Regions from separate parts of the Streptomyces sp. NPDC020731 genome, predicted to be linked through region 2. Evidence: riboswitches for the same ligand, from Rfam matches in the RefSeq annotation. Region 2 holds a riboswitch; the other holds the start of a gene.
What was found. Region 2 has a riboswitch for cyclic di-AMP ahead of ACH4VX_RS06000 (peptidoglycan DD-metalloendopeptidase family protein). Riboswitches for the same ligand answer to the same signal wherever they lie in the genome.

Region 1 (7,837 bases), on a different contig from region 2:
CAAGCCGCGCTGGAGCGCAACCGGGGTCTGGCCACCGCCCGCACCCTGAGCTTCTTCCGCCTCGTCGAGGCACGCGCGCACGCACGCGCGGGGGACGCCCAGGCGGCCGGTGCCGCCCTGAAGTCGGCGGAGAGCTGGCTGGAGCGCTCCCGCCCCGGCGACAGCGACCCGACCTGGCTCGGCTTCTACTCCTACGACCGTTTCGCCGCCGACGCCGCGGAGTGCTACCGCGACCTGAAGGCGCCCCGCCAGGTCCGCCGCTTCACCGAGCAGGCGCTGTCCAGTCCGACGGAGGAGTTCGTGCGCTCGCACGGACTGCGCCTGGTCGTCTCGGCGGTCGCCGAGCTGGAGTCGGGCAACCTGGACGCGGCCTGCGAACAGGGCGTCCGCGCGGTGGAGGTCGCGGGCCGCATCTCGTCCGCCCGCACCACCGAGTACGTCAAGGACCTCCTGCACCGTCTGGAGCCCTACGGCGACGAACCCCGCGTGGTCGAACTGCGGGAACGCGCCCGCCCGCTGCTGATGACCACGGCCTGACCCGAATCGCGCCACGGGCCGCCTCCCGGGTTTGAAGGCGTTGTCAGTGGTGCAGTGCACTATCGGACGCGGGAGGTGGTGCGGGTGGTGGCGGGGCGGTCGTACGACTGCGACGTGCTGGTGATCGGCGGCGGGATCGTCGGCCTGTCGACGGCGTACGCGCTCACGCGCGCGGCGCCGGGCACACGGGTCACGGTGCTGGAGAAGGAGCCCGGCCCCGCCCGGCACCAGACGGGCCGCAACAGCGGCGTCATCCACAGCGGCGTCTACTACCGCCCCGGCTCGCTGAAGGCCCGGTACGCGGTGTCGGGCGCCGCGGAGATGGTCAAGTTCTGCGCGGAGTACGACATCCCGCACGCCGTGACGGGCAAGCTGATCGTCGCCACCACCCGCGAGGAGCTGCCCCGGCTGCACGCCCTGGTCCAGCGCGGCCGGGAGAACGGCATCACGGTCCGCGAGCTGTGCGGCGCGCAGATCGCGGAGTACGAGCCGGAGGTCGACGGGCTGGCGGCCATCCACGTCGGCACCACCGGCATCTGCGACTTCACCGCGGTGGCCCGCCGGCTCGCGGAGGCGGCGCAGGCGGCGGGTGCGGAGATCCGCTACGGAGCACGGGTGATACGCGTCGACCGCCGCCCCGACCGGGGGGTCGCCGTCCTGACCGCCGACGGCGACGTCGTACGCGGTCGGGTGCTGGTGAACTGCGCGGGTCTGCACTGCGACGAGATCGCCCGCCGCACCGGTGACGAGCCCGGCGCCCGGATCGTGCCGTTCCGCGGCGAGTACTACGAGCTGGCCCGGCCGGAACTGGTGCGCGGCCTGGTCTACCCGGTGCCCGATCCGGCGTTCCCCTTCCTCGGCGTCCACCTCACCCGGGGCATCGACGGCGGCGTCCACGTCGGCCCCAACGCGGTACCGGCGCTGGCCCGCGAGGGCTACGACTGGCGCACGGTGCGTGCGCGCGAGCTGGGGGCGACCCTGGCCTGGCCGGGCTCCTGGCAGCTGGCCCGCCGCCACTGGCGGTACGGCACCGGCGAACTGCACCGCTCGCTGTCCAGGGGAGCCTTCACCCGGGCCGTACGCCGGCTGCTGCCCGCGGTGCGGGAGGACGACCTGATACCGACGGCGGCCGGGGTGCGGGCCCAGGCGGTGCTGCGGGACGGCACCCTGGCCGACGACTTCCTGATCCAGGAGACCGCCCGCGCGGTCCACGTACTGAACGCCCCCTCCCCGGCGGCGACGGCCTCCCTGCCGATCGGCCGTGAGGTGGCCCGACGGGCCCTGACGGCCCTGGAGACAGCGGGGCGCTGAGCCCCGGACGGGATCCCCCCGGTCCGACGCGCCGCTCCCGCGCACACGGCCACGGCGGCCGGGGAAGGGCCCGCGCCGTCCAGGGCCCGTCGGCGGATCACGCCGGAGACGCGAGGTCCGGCACGCCCTCCCCGGCACCGTCGGTCTCCTCAGGCTCGACCCGCCGGACAGGTCACCCGGGCAGGGCGAACGGGACGGCGACGAGTACCCGACCACGCACCGCGGTCTGGCGCACGCTGCCCACGGCGCGACCGCAGCCGACCCCGGCGGGGCAGATGCCGGCGTCAGGAGAGGCCGCACCCGGGCGCACGCCGGCCCTGTCGACCCCGCAGGGGCCCCCTCACGTTCCGCTTCCGTGCCGAGCACCCGCTCCCCGTAAAATCGGAGGCACTGTGTCTGACACCGTTAACGCCTCCGAAGACCTCCGCCCCGCCCCCGGCCAGGATTCACCGCACACGCCCGGGGTGTCCGTCCGCCGTACCCGCGCCAAGGGGGAGCCCCGGTTTCCGGACGGGCCGAAGGCCGATCCCGCCGGGTCGCACTTCGAGCGGCGGATCCGGAGCTTCCAGCCGCGCCGCAGCCGGGTGACCGCCGGGCAGGCGGACGCCCTGCAGCGGCTGTGGCCTGCCTGGGGTTTCGACATCGACGGCAGCCGGCGGCTCGACCTCGCGGAGTTCTTCGGCAACGACAACCCCGTCGTCCTGGAGATCGGCTTCGGCATGGGCGAGGCCACCGCGCAGATGGCCGCCGCCGACCCGGCCACCAACATCCTCGCCGTGGACGTCCACACGCCCGGCCAGGGCAATCTGCTCAACCTCGCCGGCCGGCTCGGGCTGACCAACGTACGGGTCGGCAACGGTGACGCGATCATCCTGCTGCGCGAGATGCTCGCCCCCGGCTCCCTGGGCGGGCTGCGCGTGTACTTCCCCGACCCCTGGCCGAAGAAGCGGCACCACAAGCGGCGGCTGATCCAGCCGGAGTTCCTCACCCTCGCCGCGACCCGCCTCGCGCCGGGGGCGGTGCTGCACTGCGCCACCGACTGGGAGCCGTACGCGGAGCAGATGCTTCAGGTGCTCACCGCGCACCCCGGCTTCGAGAACACCAGGGCGGACGGCGGTTTCGCGCCGCGTCCCGGGTTCCGGCCGCTCACCCGTTTCGAGGGGCAGGGACTGGAGAAGGGTCATGTCGTGAACGACGTGCTCTTCCGCCACGTATCGCGGGAAGAACAGGCAGCGGACCGCGCCTGATACAGCCCGTCCCACCTCGTTAGGGTCGATCCCGTGGCCACCAGCCCTCCGTACCCGGCGCCTCCCGGCGCGGCCCCCGGCGCAGCGTCGCGGCATGCGCACTGGTGGCAGCGGCCCTGGGTGCGGTACGGCGCGCTGATCACGCTGCTCACACTCTCCGGGCTGGTCATTCTCGCGCTGGTGCGCGAGCAGACCGGGACGCGGGGGTTCCTGGTCGGGCTCGGTCTCGCGGTTCTGCCCGTGCCGCTGCTCGTCGCCGCCTTCCGGTGGCTGGACCGGGTCGAACCCGGCCCCTGGCGGAACCTGCTGTTCTCCTTCGCCTGGGGTGCCTGTGCGGCGGCGCTGATGGCGATCGTCGCGAACAGCTTCGCCACCCGGTGGATAGCGACGGCGACCGCCGACCCGACCGGCGCCGACACCCTGGGCTCGACCGTCATAGCGCCGGTGGTGGAGGAGTCCGCGAAGGCCGCGGCCGTCCTGCTGGTGTTCCTGTTCCGCAGACGCGACTTCACCGGGATCCTCGACGGCGTGGTGATAGCCGGGGTCACCGCCACCGGCTTCGCGTTCACCGAGAACATCCTCTACCTCGGCACCGCCTTCGGCACCGACCAGCTCACCGGCGACAGCGGCATCGCCTCGGTCACCGCGGCGACCTTCTTCGTCCGCATCGTGATGTCGCCGTTCGCGCACCCCCTGTTCACCGTGCTCACCGGGATCGGCTTCGGCATCGCCGCGCTGTCCACGGACCGGCAGCGGGCCCGGCGCGTCCTGCTGCCGCCGGTCGGGCTGCTCCTCGCGATGGGCGTGCACGCGCTGTGGAACGGCTCCTCGACGCTCGGCCAGTACGGCTTCCTCGCGGTGTACGCGGCGTTCATGGTGCCGGTGTTCGGGCTGCTGACCTGGCTGGTGGTGTGGACGCGGCAGCGGGAGCTGCGGACCGTGCGGGCGGAACTGCCCGCGTACGTGGTCACCGGGTGGCTCCATGCGGCGGAGCCGTTCGCGCTGGGCTCGATGCGGGCGCGGCGCGTCGCCCGGCAGTACGCGCGCCGCTGCGGCGGGAAGGCGGCGGCGCGGTCGGTCGCCGCGTACGAGGCGTACGCGACGTCGCTGGCGTTCCTGCGGCACCGGGGGCGGCTCGGGCGGGCGGGGCCGGACTTCGCCGCCCGGGAACGGGAGCTGCTGCTGGAGCTGTGGCACCGGCGGGAAGCGGCCCGGCCGGCCCTGGAGCACGCGGCCCGTGTCACCGCGCCCCGGGTTCCGGTCGCCGCGGCGCCGTGGGCGGTGTACGGCGGCTACGGGTATCCGCCGTACGTGCACCCGTACGGCGCGTACGACCCGAACACCCACCGGTCCTGACGGGTCCGCACCGCCCCGGAGAACACCTGCCCGGCAGCCCTGACGTCGGGGGGCGTCGTCGGGACTGCCGGGTTCAGGGCGTGGGGAGCCGGGTCGCTCAGACGCTGAGGCCCTTGCCCTGCAGCCAGGCCAGCGGGTCGATGCCCGAGGTGGAGCCGCCGGGGTGGACCTCCATGTGGAGGTGGGCGCCGGTGACGTTGCCGGTGGCGCCGACGCGGCCGATCACATCGCCGGTGTTGACCTTCTGGCCGACGCTGACGCTGATGGAGGACTGGTGGGCGTACCAGATCTCGGTGCCGTCGTCGAGGGTCAGCACGGTCTTGTAGCCGTAGGAGCCGTCATAGCCGGCGGAGGTGATCGTGCCGGTGTGGACGGCCTTGAGCAGCGTGCCCGTGGGGGCGGCGAAGTCGAGGCCCGTGTGATAGCCGGAGGACCAGTAGGCGCCCGCCTGGCCGAAGGTCGAGGAGAGGGTGTACGAGGAGGTCGGCAGCGCGTACTGCTTGGCCAGCTCGGCGAGGCGCTCGGCCTCGGCCTTCTTCCTGGCCTCCTCCTCCGCCTTCTCCTTGGCGGCCTCCGCCTTGGCCTTGGCCTCCTTCTCCGCCTTCGCGACGGCCTCGGCGGCCTGCTTCTCGGCGGCGGCGACGGCCTCGGCCTCGGCCTTGCTCTCGGCCTGGTCCTGCTGCTGCTCGACCTGCGCCATGATCCGGGCGCGCAGCGCCTCACCGGCGCCGGCGGCGCCCTGCTCGGTGTCGGCGGTGGTCATGCCGATGTCGCTGAGGGGGGTGGCCGAACCCTTGGGCGTTTCCTCGTCGGAGATGAGGGAACCCACATTGGGGAGGTCGGGCATGGAGATCGAGACCGGCGGCTTGCCGGTCTGGGCGCTGGCCATGCCGCCGGCGCCGACGGCCGCTATGACGCCGACGCCCAGAACGGTGGAGCTGCGGGCGAGTCCTCCGCCGCGCTGCTTGGAGACGCGATGCCGGCCGCGGACGGGGCGAAGGGACTCCGCGGTGGGGTTCCACTCCTCGAAGGGGCCCTCGTCGGCGCGGCTGCCGCCGTAGGCGACGGTGTCGCTCGGCTTGAACGGGGCCTCGGGGGCAGGCGGGTTGGACGCCACGTGGGCGCGCTCCTTTCCTTCCGTCTTCGCCTACCGGGTTAGCTGACGGGTTCGGAGCGGGAAGGTCTCCTACGCGCGTGTACGAGCCGTGTCTCCACGGCGGTATCCACGCGATTCACCCCATGGTGGTGGTTCCCCGGTTCCCTTGCGGGATTCGGCGCGTGCGCACGGAGCCGACTTCTGTGACGGCTGGGACGACCGCGCTGCGTTATCGAACGTTAATAGACGCGAGGGCCGGATTCCAAGCCGTTCCTCTTGATCGTTAACGATTTCCGCATGGACTTAAGTGCCATGGGCGGCCAAAACCGGGCGAGTTGACCGCGCCCCGGGCGGCAGGTGATTTCTGACGGTGCGTCATTCGTTATGCGCTGCGAGGTGGATCGATCACGTTGGGTGAGAACGGGGAGCGGAAAACACCGAGGGCCGGAATCCTTTGGATTCCGGCCCTCGGCCTTCAGTAGCGGGGACAGGATTTGAACCTGCGACCTCTGGGTTATGAGCCCAGCGAGCTACCGAGCTGCTCCACCCCGCGTCGTTGAAACCAGTGTACGCCATCCGCGGGACATGGCGCACACCCATTACCGGCGGCCCCGGTTCAGCGGCCGAGCAGATGGCCGTTCGGCGCTTTGGCGCGGTTCTCGTGCTCGGGCAGGACGAGGACGGTGGCGCCCCCGGCCGCCAGTACCGCGCTGCCGTCGGCGCCCGCCACGAAGGTGTCCGGCTCGCGCCAGGCCGTGACCACCCGCCGTACCCCCGCGTCCAGGATCAGCCGGGCACAGGGCGCAGGGCGGGACGCGCGGCGGGCACAGGGCTCCAGGCTGGAGTACACGGTGGCACCGGCGAGCCGGGGGTCCGTGGGGTCGGCCTTGGCGAGTGCGGCCTCCTCCGCGTGCACCACCGGGTCGGCGCCCTCCCGGGAGTGGCCGCGCGCCAGCTCCGTACCGTCGGCGGCCACCACGACCGCGCCCACGCTGAACGCCGTCCTGGAGGGCGGGCACTCGGCGGCCAGCTCGCAGGCGAGGGCCAGCCAGTGGTGGTCGGCGGCGGAGGGCAGCGGGCCGGCGCCGGGGGCGGTGGGCTCGTAGCGCATCAGGACGACGTCGCCGATCGGGCGGGTCTCCACCAGCCGCAGCCGGCCGCCCTGGTAGGAGCCGGGACCGAAGAGGCGGGGGGCGTCCGGGTCGCCGACGAACAGCGGGGCGAGGACCAGCTGGACCTCGTCGGCCAGCCCTTCGGTGAGGAGCTGCGTGTGGATCGTGCCGCCGCCCTCGACCATGAGCCGCCGGACCCCGCGCTCGGCGTGCAGATGTTCCAGGAGCCGCCGCCAGTCGAGCTCGGGGCCGAGCGGGACGACGTCGGCGGCGAGACCGAGGGCGTGGGCGCGCCCGGCGCCCCTGTCGGTCGTGTAGAGGACCTTCTCGCCGCCGGTGTGCCAGAACCGGGCCGCCGGGTCCAGGTCCCCGGAGCCGCTGACGGTGACCTTGAGCGGGTACTCGGCCCCGCCCCCGGCGAGGCGGGCGGCGCGCCGCTCCGGCGAGTTGACCAGCAGCCGGGGGTTGTCGGCGCGGATCGTGCCGGCGCCGACCAGGATGGCGTCCACGGATGCCCGTACCTCGTCGACCCGGTCGAAGTCGGCCGGGCCGGACAGCAGCAGCCGCTCGGGGCCGGTGTCGTCCAGGTAGCCGTCGAGGGAGACGGCGGCGGACAGCAGGACGTACGGGTGGGGCATCGGTTCCTACTCCCAGGGGGCGGGCGGGCCTGCGGGTGTCCAGTCTGACAACAGGCACGACCGGCCCGGGTGCCGGTTCAGGGCTCGATCAGTCCCACCCGGATGGCGTACCGCGTGAGTTCCAGGCGGTCCCGGAGGCCGAGCTTGGCCAGGATGTTGGCGCGGTGCCGCTCCACGGTCTTGGGGCTGATGACGAGGAGACCGGCGATCTGCTGCGAGGTGTGGCCCTCGGCGACCAGCTTCAGGATCTCCTCCTCGCGGTCGGTGATCGCCTTGGCCGGCAGGGTGCGGCCCTCCCGCGCGAGGTCGAGGTAGTTGTGAATGAGGGCGTTGACGGCGCCGGGGTAGAGGAACGGCTCGCCGCGCATGGTGGCGCGGCAGGCCTCGACGAGGTCGCGGTCGGCGACGGACTTCAGGACGTAGCCCGAGGCACCGGCGGCGAGGGCCTCGAAGAAGAACTGCTCGTTGTCGTACATGGTCAGAATGAGGATGCGCGTCTCCGGCAGGTCCCGGGAGAGTTCACGGGCCGCCTGAAGACCG
Region 2 (7,837 bases):
CCGATCACTGCTCTGCTGTCACTCTTCGAATCGTCTGCCACAGCCGCTCATGATTCACCTTCGAATGTGACTTACGCGACCGTAAGGAGGGGTTGACGTGCGGTGAGATAAGACACTTTCAAAATGTTGGCCAATTCCGGAATACACCGGAGGCCGGACCCGGGGATCGGGGTCCGGCCTCCGGCGCGCGTGTCAGGAAGGTCGCCGCGGGGGTCAGCCTATGGAGACGCCCTTGGAGCGGAGGTAGGAGATCGGGTCCACGTCCGAGCCGTAGTCCGGGGTGGTGCGGATCTCGAAGTGCAGGTGCGGGCCGGTCACGTTGCCGGTCGCGCCGGAGAGGCCGACCTGCTGGCCGGCGGTGACGGTCTGGCCGGCCGAGACGGACAGCGAGGACAGGTGGGCGTACTGGGCGTAGTAGCCGTCGTCGAGCTTGATGACGACCTGGTTGCCGTACGCGCCGCCCCAGCCGGCGGAGACGACCGTGCCGGCGCCGACGGCCTTCAGGGAGGTGCCGGTCGGGACGCTGAAGTCGACACCGGTGTGGTAGCCGCTGGACCACATGCTGCCGGCCACCTTGTAGGCGGTGCCGAGACCACCGGCACCGGGCACCGGGGAGCTGTAACCGGAGGCGCTCGCGGCCTGGTCGGTGCTCGTGCTCTGGGCGGAGGCGTCCACGGAGGGCTGCTCCGCCGGCTGCTCGGCGGGCTGCTCGGTCTTCTGCGCCGGGGCCTGCGGGGCCTCGGCGGAGGACGGCTTCTGCGGCGCGCTCGTGGCGGCCTCGCCGTCGACGGAGAGCTTCAGACCGGGGTGGATGAGCGACGGGTCGCCACCGATGGCCTCACGGTTGTCCGTGTAGAGCTGCTTCCAGCCGCCGTCGACGTGCTCCGCCTCGGCGATCTTCGCGAGGTAGTCGCCGGCCTTCACGGTGTACGTGCGGGCCTCGTCGCCCTTTTCGGCGGTCTTCTGACCGGCGACGGAAAGGGACTGGACGGCCTTTTCGGGGGTGACCCCCGGCGTGGCGGCGTGCGCGCCGGTGGCGCCGAGAAGCGGCAGGGCGAGTGCGGCGCCACCGGTTCCGGCGACGGCGATGGAACGGGTGAAACGCTGGGCCTTGGTACGGCGGTGCTTACCCTTCGCGGGCATGTCGAATTCCTCTCCGGCGCCTACGAGGTGAGCTGTCGGGTTCGGACTGGAGATGCCCGGCCGCGCTGTCGCGCGGCTTAACCCCGAGCCGTTCCGGGAACCGGAACAGGCAGTCGTACCTGTGGGTCCCCCGTTCCTGCCGTGGACGGGTCAGTGTGTGCGGGCTCCGGGCGGCGGCAGGATTAGGCGTCCGTCCGGATCGGTGGCGAACGTAAGCGACCCGGACGTGAAGGGACAAGCGCGAGGTTCACCGCGAACGGGTTTTTCCGTGATCCAAAGGCGGAAATGACGTCACCGAGCGTCAACCGGGATTCCCTTTCCCCGCGAATTCCCTTGCCGTTCCCCAGAATTACGTGAACATGGCAACAACACATCGTCACGAATATGACGATGCTCACGCACCCCCTTACCATCTCCCTTTCTTTCGGGGCACGTTATGGCGAAGCCGTCCAATCGGACAGAACGCCCGAATCACCGGATCACAGGCGTCGCAACCGCACCACCGCGGCGTCCAGATCTCCCCGCAGACCGGTGCGCAGCCCGTGGTGCAGCAGCACGGCACCCCGGTGCACTTGTCCGGTTTCGCGGCATTCGTACGATGCCTCCGGGTCGAGGCCACGCAGCCGGAGGGCCGGGACGGGCTCTCCGTAGTGCTGCGCCTGGAGACAGGCGAGGACGACGGCCTCGTCGCCGAGGACGTACTGCACCGCGCTCAGTCCGCCCTCCGGAGGGCGCAGCCGGTACAGGTCGCCGCGCTGGACGACGGGCCGGATCTCCTTGTAGAGCGCGACCCACTCCCGCGCCTCGGCGAGCTCCTCCCCGGTCCACCGCGCGAGGTCGCCGCCGACGCCGAGCACCCCGGCCATGGCGCTGACGAACCGGAAGCGCAGCGAACTGACCCGTCCGTTGAGCATGGCGTTCGGGCTGTCGGTGACCCAGGCGGCCATCACCCGGGCCGGGTGGATCTGGCTGAAGCCGTGCTGGACGGCGAGCCGGTCGAGCGGGTCGGTGTTGTCCGAGGTCCACACCTGGTCGGTACGGGAGAGGACACCCAGGTCGATCCGGCCACCGCCGCCCGAGCAGGACTCGAAGGCCACACCCGGATGGGCCGCCCGCAGCCGGTCGAGGAGTGCGTACAGCCCGCGCACATGGTCCGTCCACAGCCGCTGCGGATACGGGTCGTCCGGCCAGCCGGCGTCGGTGAAGGAGCGGTTGAAGTCCCACTTCACATAGTCCACGGGAGCGCTGGAGAGCAGCCCGTCGAGCTGTTCCCAGAGGTACTCCCGGACGTCGTCCCGCGCGAGGTTGAGGACCAGCTGGTTGCGCAGCTCCGTACGCCGCCGGCCCTGCTGGAACTGCACCCAGTCGGGGTGCGCCCGGTAGAGATCGCTGTCGGGGTTGACCATCTCCGGCTCGACCCAGATGCCGAACTGCATCCCGAGTCCGTGCACATGGTCGGCGAGGGGCTTCAGACCGCCCGGGAAGCGGTCCGGGTTGGGCGTCCAGTCGCCGAGCCCGGCCCGGTCGCTCGTACGGGCCCCGAACCAGCCGTCGTCGACGACGAACAGCTCGACGCCCATCGCGGCGGCCCGCTCCGCGAGGGCCCGCTGCTGCTCCTCCGCGATGTCGAACTGGGTGGCCTCCCACGAGTTGAACAACACCGGCCGGTCCCGGTCCGCGGCGGGGATCACATACGTCCGCTGATAGGCGTGCCAGGCGCGGCTGGCGCCGCCGAAGCCCCCGTCGCTCCACAGACCGGCGAAGACCGGCGTGACGTACGTCTCCTGCGTACCCAGCATCAGCAGGCCGGAGTCGTCGTGTCCCGCGCCGCCGGTGATCTGCACGCGCGCGTCGGGGAGTTGGGCGACGCCGATCCGCCAGGAACCGGACCAGCCCAGCGCGCAGCCGTAGACCTCGCCGCGCTCCTCGGTGGCGTCGGTGTCGAGCGCGACCCAGGGCAGATGGTGGTGCCCGGTGTGGCCGCGGCGGCTGCCGATGACCTTCTCCCCGTACGTGATGGGGGCGCTGGCCAGCCGGGACTCGGCGGCCCAGCGGCCGTGCAGCTGGGACAGCCGCCAGTGCTCGCGTTCGGGCAGGGTCCAGGTCGCGGAGTCGGCGCGCAGGAGTTCGACGGCGGGGCCCCGGTTGTGCAGGGTCACCCAGCGTTCGATCACGTCGTCGCGCATCCGGTAGTGCAGGGTGACGGTCAGGCCACCGTCGCGAAAGCGCAGGCGCAGTTCGCCGTCGTCGCTCTCGTGGCCGTCGAAGGTCCACTCGGTGCCGCGCCGTCCATCGGCGGTGCGTACGGACAGGGCGGGCCGGGTGAAGCGGGGGCCGCCCTCGACCGGGTACTCCTCGCGCCCGTCCAGCCGGGACTCGAACGAGCAGTGTTCCGGCGTCGGACGGGCGGCGAGGGCCTCCGCGTCGGCGAGCGCGATCCTCGGACCCCAGTGCAGATGCACCAGCTCGTCACGGTCGGTGACATGCAGCGCGTATGCACTGGCCGGCCCCGACAGGAGCCATGTACGACCGTTTTGGGAGACCTGCGCCACCCGAACCTCCAACAGACCCGAACAGATGCGATCAGACACCAACATCATCAGGGATATGGGGGCGGCCGGGCAATGCCTGTGGACAACTCATTGCCCCAGGCAGGCATGTCGTATCGTCGACTCGAGCCCGTCGACGAGCCCCGTCGGCGGCGTCGAGCGGGAGGAGTCCTTCGTGACGCAGCAGGTGCCGTCGACCGAACCCGAACTGGCCGGAGTGCGCAACTTCCGCGACGTGGGCGGACTGCCGACCGTCGACGGTCGGCGGGTGCGGCACGGGGTGCTGTTCCGCAGCGGTCATCTCGCCCACGCGACCGCTCAGGACGCCGCCTTCCTGTCCTCGCTCGGGCTGCACACGGTCTTCGACTTCCGCAACGCGGCCGACCAGAAGCTGGAGGGGCCGGACATCGCGCTGCCGGGCGTGCGCAATGTGAACCTGCCGCTCAGCGACCCGGCGGACGGCGCCGAGTTCTGGAAGATGGTCCGCGACGGCGATCTGGAGCAGCTGCGCTCGATCCTCGCGGACGGCAAGGGCGCGGACCGGATGATCAGCTCCTACCGGCTGATCATCAAGGAGCGCACCGCCGAGCACTCCCGGGTGCTGCGCTCGCTCACCGAGGACGGCGTTCCCGCGCTGATGCACTGCGCGGCGGGCAAGGACCGCGCGGGGCTGTCGGTGGCGGTGACGCTGCTCGCGGTGGGCGTCGAACGCGACGCGATCGTCGACGACTACCTGAAGTCCAACGCCAAGCACCGCCGCTACAAGGTGCACCGCAGCGGCAGCTCCGCCTCGGCCTACTCCCCCGAGGTCATGGAGCTGCTCAGCCCGCTGTTCGACGCGCGCGCGGAGTATCTGTCGGCGGCCTTCGAGACCGTCGAGGAGACCTGGGGCGGTGTGGACCCGTATCTGGAGCAGGCGCTCGGACTCACACCCGAGGCCCGGGAGCGGCTGCGTGAGCGCCTGCTCGACTGAGGCGGGCGCCTACTTCTTCGGAGCGATCTCGAAGAGGAAGTAGATGAAGGCCGCGAAGAGGTGTCCCACCACGACGTAGATGAACAGCCGCACCCACAGGGCCCGGGGGAGCTTCTCTTCCATGTCTTTGCCGGTCATGTCGCTTCTCCGTGGATCGGGCCCAGGCACAGCGCGGCCGTGGGACTCTGCAGCAGGGTGTGGACGAACAGCAGCTCGACCCCGTCGGGGTCGGATGCGGCGATACGGTGCGGGGTCAGCGAGTCGAAGTGGGCGCTGTCGCCCGGGGCGAGCCGGTGCAGGGTGTCCCCCAGGCGCAGCCGCAGCCGCCCCTTGAGGACGTACAGCCACTCCTCGCCGGGGTGGACGCGCACGATGTCGCCCTGGGAGCCGTGCGGCACACGGACCCGCAGGGCCTGCATGCCGCGCCCGGCGGCACCGGCCTGCCAGTACGTCCAGCCGCCCGCCGCCGTGGACTCCATGTCGGCGGCGCGCACCACGGCGTCCCGGTCGGCGGCCGTCTCACCGAGCAGCTCGGAGACCGTCGTACCGTAGATGCGGGCGAGGGAGAGCAGCATCGGCAGCGAGGGCTGGCGCTGCCCGGTCTCCAGTCGGGAGAGATGGGCGGCCGACAGACCCGCGTCGCGGGCCGCGGCCTCCAGGGTGAGGGAGGCCCGTCGCCGCAGGGCGCGCAGCTGCGGCGCGACCACGGGGAGCGCGCCGGCCGGTTCGGCCGGCGGCCCGGTCTCGGAGGAGCTCATGTCTCCATTGAGCCCCGGATTTGCCCCACGGGCAATTTCCTTGCCTCCGAGGCAAATCCTCCCGCGGTGCGTGTTTCAGCGGTTGGCGACGGCCTGTTTCATCAGCGTCCTGCCGAACTCCCACACCAGGCCACCGTCGTGCGCGTCGTCCATCACGGCGGTGAAGGCGTCCACGAACCGGTGCACGTCCCGCTCGTCGATGATCAACGGCGGAATCAGTTTGATCACCTCCAGGTGGTCACCGGAGACCTGGGTGAGGATGCGGTGCCGTTGCAGCAGCGGCACGACCACCATCTGCGCGAAGAGTCCCTTGCGGGCGGCCTGGAGCACGGCCCAGCGTGAGCGCAGTTTCAGTGACCGGGGCCGGCCGAACTCGATGCCGATCATCAGGCCCCGGCCACGGACGTCGGCGAGCAGCTCGTACTTCTCGGTCAGCGCGGCCAGCCGGGTCCGCAGCAGCTCGCCGGTGCTCCGGACGTGCGCGACGATCTGCTCGTTCTCCATGACCGACAGCACCGCGAGGCCCGCCGCCATGGCCTGGGCGTTGGCCCCGAAGCTGGCCGAGTGGACCAGCACCCGGTCCATCGACGAGTAGACCTTCCTGAAGATCCAGTCCTTGCCGATGGTGGCGCCCACCGGTACGTACCCGCCGGAGAGCGCCTTGGCCACGCACACCAGGTCCGGTTCGACCCCCGCCTCGTGCTGGTAGGCGTAGAAGTCGCCGGTCCTGCCCAGCCCGGTCTGCACCTCGTCGGCGATCAGCAGCGCCTTGTGCCGGTGCAGCAGCTCCTGCGCGGCCCGCAGATAGCCGGGCGGTGCCTCGTGCACGCCCTTGCCCTGGACCGGCTCCACGATCAGGGCGGCCACGTCCCCCTCGCGCAGCTCGCGCTCCAGCGCGTCGAGGTCGCCGAGCGGTACGGCCGTGTCGGGCAGCAGCGGGGCGAAGCCGTCCCGGAAGCCGGACTCACCGTTGACGGAGAGGGAGCCGGTGGTCAGGCCGTGGAAGGCGTGCTCGCAGTACAGGACGCGCGGTCTGCCGGTCGCGTACCGGGCGAACTTCAGGGCGCCCTCGACCGCCTCCGTGCCGCTGTTGCCGAAGAACACCCGGTCCAGGTGGGGGCTGTGCGCGAGCAGCTTCTCGGCCAGCAGGCCGGGCAGCGGCTGGCAGTCGAAGCGGGTGAGGTCGGCGAGGGAGGCGTCCAGGACGTCGTGCAGCGCCTTGCGGACCACGGGGTGGTGGCGGCCCAGACCCATCACCCCGAATCCGGCGAGCATGTCCAGGTGGTCGTTGCCGTCGGCGTCCCAGAAGTGGGCGCCCTCGGCGCGCTCGTAGACCTTGTCGAAGCCGATGGTGTGCAGCATGCGCGGGAGCTGGTGGTTGAGGTACCGGGTGTGCAGCTCGTAGCGCTCGGCTCCGCGCTCGGCCAGCAGCGCGCCGAGGTCGAACTCCCCGGTCCCCGACGACTCCGCGGTGGTCATGCCCGGGGCTCCTGTGGGTCCGGTGACTGTTTCGCGAGTTCTTCCCCGAGGGCGAGGCTCGCGCCGATCCGCCCGGCGATCTCGACCGGGGTGAGGCCGATGTCGGCGAGCACCTCACCGCGTTTGGCGTGCGCGAGGAACTGCTCCGGGATGCCGAACCGCCGTACGGGCACGTCGGTCCCGGCGTCACCCAGCGCCAGCGCCACCGCGGAACCGACCCCGGCCGCACGGCTGTTGTCCTCGACGACGGCCACCATACGATGCCCGGCGGCCAGTCGCGGGAGGGCCGGGTCCACGGGCTTGACCCAGCGGGGGTCGACCACGGTGCACCCGATGCCGCGCGCTTCGAGCAGTTCGGCGGCCTGGAGACAGACGGGCGCCATCACGCCGACGGCCACGAGGAGCACCTCGGGGGTGTCCGCCCGGTGGAGTACGTCCATGCCGCCGACGCGGTCCAGCGCGGGGACCGCCGGGCCCACGGACTCCTTGGGGAACCTGAGCAGGGTGGGCGCGTCGTCGACGGCGACCGCCTCGCGCAGCTGGGCGCGGAGCTGGTCGGCGTCGCGCGGCGCGGCGATGCGCAGGCCGGGGACGACCTGGAGGACGGACATGTCCCACATGCCGTTGTGCGAGGGCCCGTCGACGCCGGTGACGCCGGCCCGGTCCAGGACGAAGGTCACCCCGCAGCGGTGCAGCGCCACGTCCATCAGCAGCTGGTCGAAGGCACGGTTGAGGAAGGTGGCGTAGACGGCGACGACCGGGTGCAGGCCGCCGGTCGCCAGGCCCGCCGCGGACACGACCGCGTGCTGTTCGGCGATGCCGACGTCCCACACCCGGTCCGGGAACCGCTCGGCGAAGGCGCCGAGGCCGACCGGACACAGCATGGCGGCGGTGATCGCGACCACGTCCTCGCGTTCCTCGCCGATCCGGACGAT

Region 1: another riboswitch for cyclic di-AMP. It lies ahead of ACH4VX_RS16985 (M23 family metallopeptidase); the one in region 2 lies ahead of ACH4VX_RS06000 (peptidoglycan DD-metalloendopeptidase family protein).

The regions. Positions count from the first base shown of each region.
Region 1 is NZ_JBIRTN010000010.1:10,893-18,729, forward strand. Features, by position in the region: gene ACH4VX_RS16965 (MFS transporter) at 1-537, shown strand, start outside; gene lhgO (L-2-hydroxyglutarate oxidase) at 592-1,848, shown strand; gene trmB (tRNA (guanosine(46)-N7)-methyltransferase TrmB) at 2,241-3,095, shown strand; gene ACH4VX_RS16980 (PrsW family intramembrane metalloprotease) at 3,129-4,451, shown strand; gene ACH4VX_RS16985 (M23 family metallopeptidase) at 4,549-5,568, opposite strand; cyclic di-AMP (ydaO/yuaA leader) riboswitch at 5,581-5,738, opposite strand; tRNA gene ACH4VX_RS16990 (tRNA-Met) at 6,027-6,100, opposite strand; gene ACH4VX_RS16995 (dihydrofolate reductase family protein) at 6,164-7,297, opposite strand; gene ACH4VX_RS17000 (response regulator) at 7,375-7,837, opposite strand, start outside.
Region 2 is NZ_JBIRTN010000003.1:195,443-203,279, forward strand. Features, by position in the region: gene ACH4VX_RS05995 (SGNH/GDSL hydrolase family protein) at 1-8, opposite strand, end outside; gene ACH4VX_RS06000 (peptidoglycan DD-metalloendopeptidase family protein) at 214-1,143, opposite strand; cyclic di-AMP (ydaO/yuaA leader) riboswitch at 1,148-1,306, opposite strand; gene ACH4VX_RS06005 (alpha-galactosidase) at 1,623-3,740, opposite strand; gene ACH4VX_RS06010 (tyrosine-protein phosphatase) at 3,868-4,665, shown strand; gene ACH4VX_RS06015 (DUF6126 family protein) at 4,675-4,803, opposite strand; gene ACH4VX_RS06020 (helix-turn-helix domain-containing protein) at 4,800-5,423, opposite strand; gene ACH4VX_RS06025 (aspartate aminotransferase family protein) at 5,499-6,902, opposite strand; gene dxs (1-deoxy-D-xylulose-5-phosphate synthase) at 6,899-7,837, opposite strand, start outside.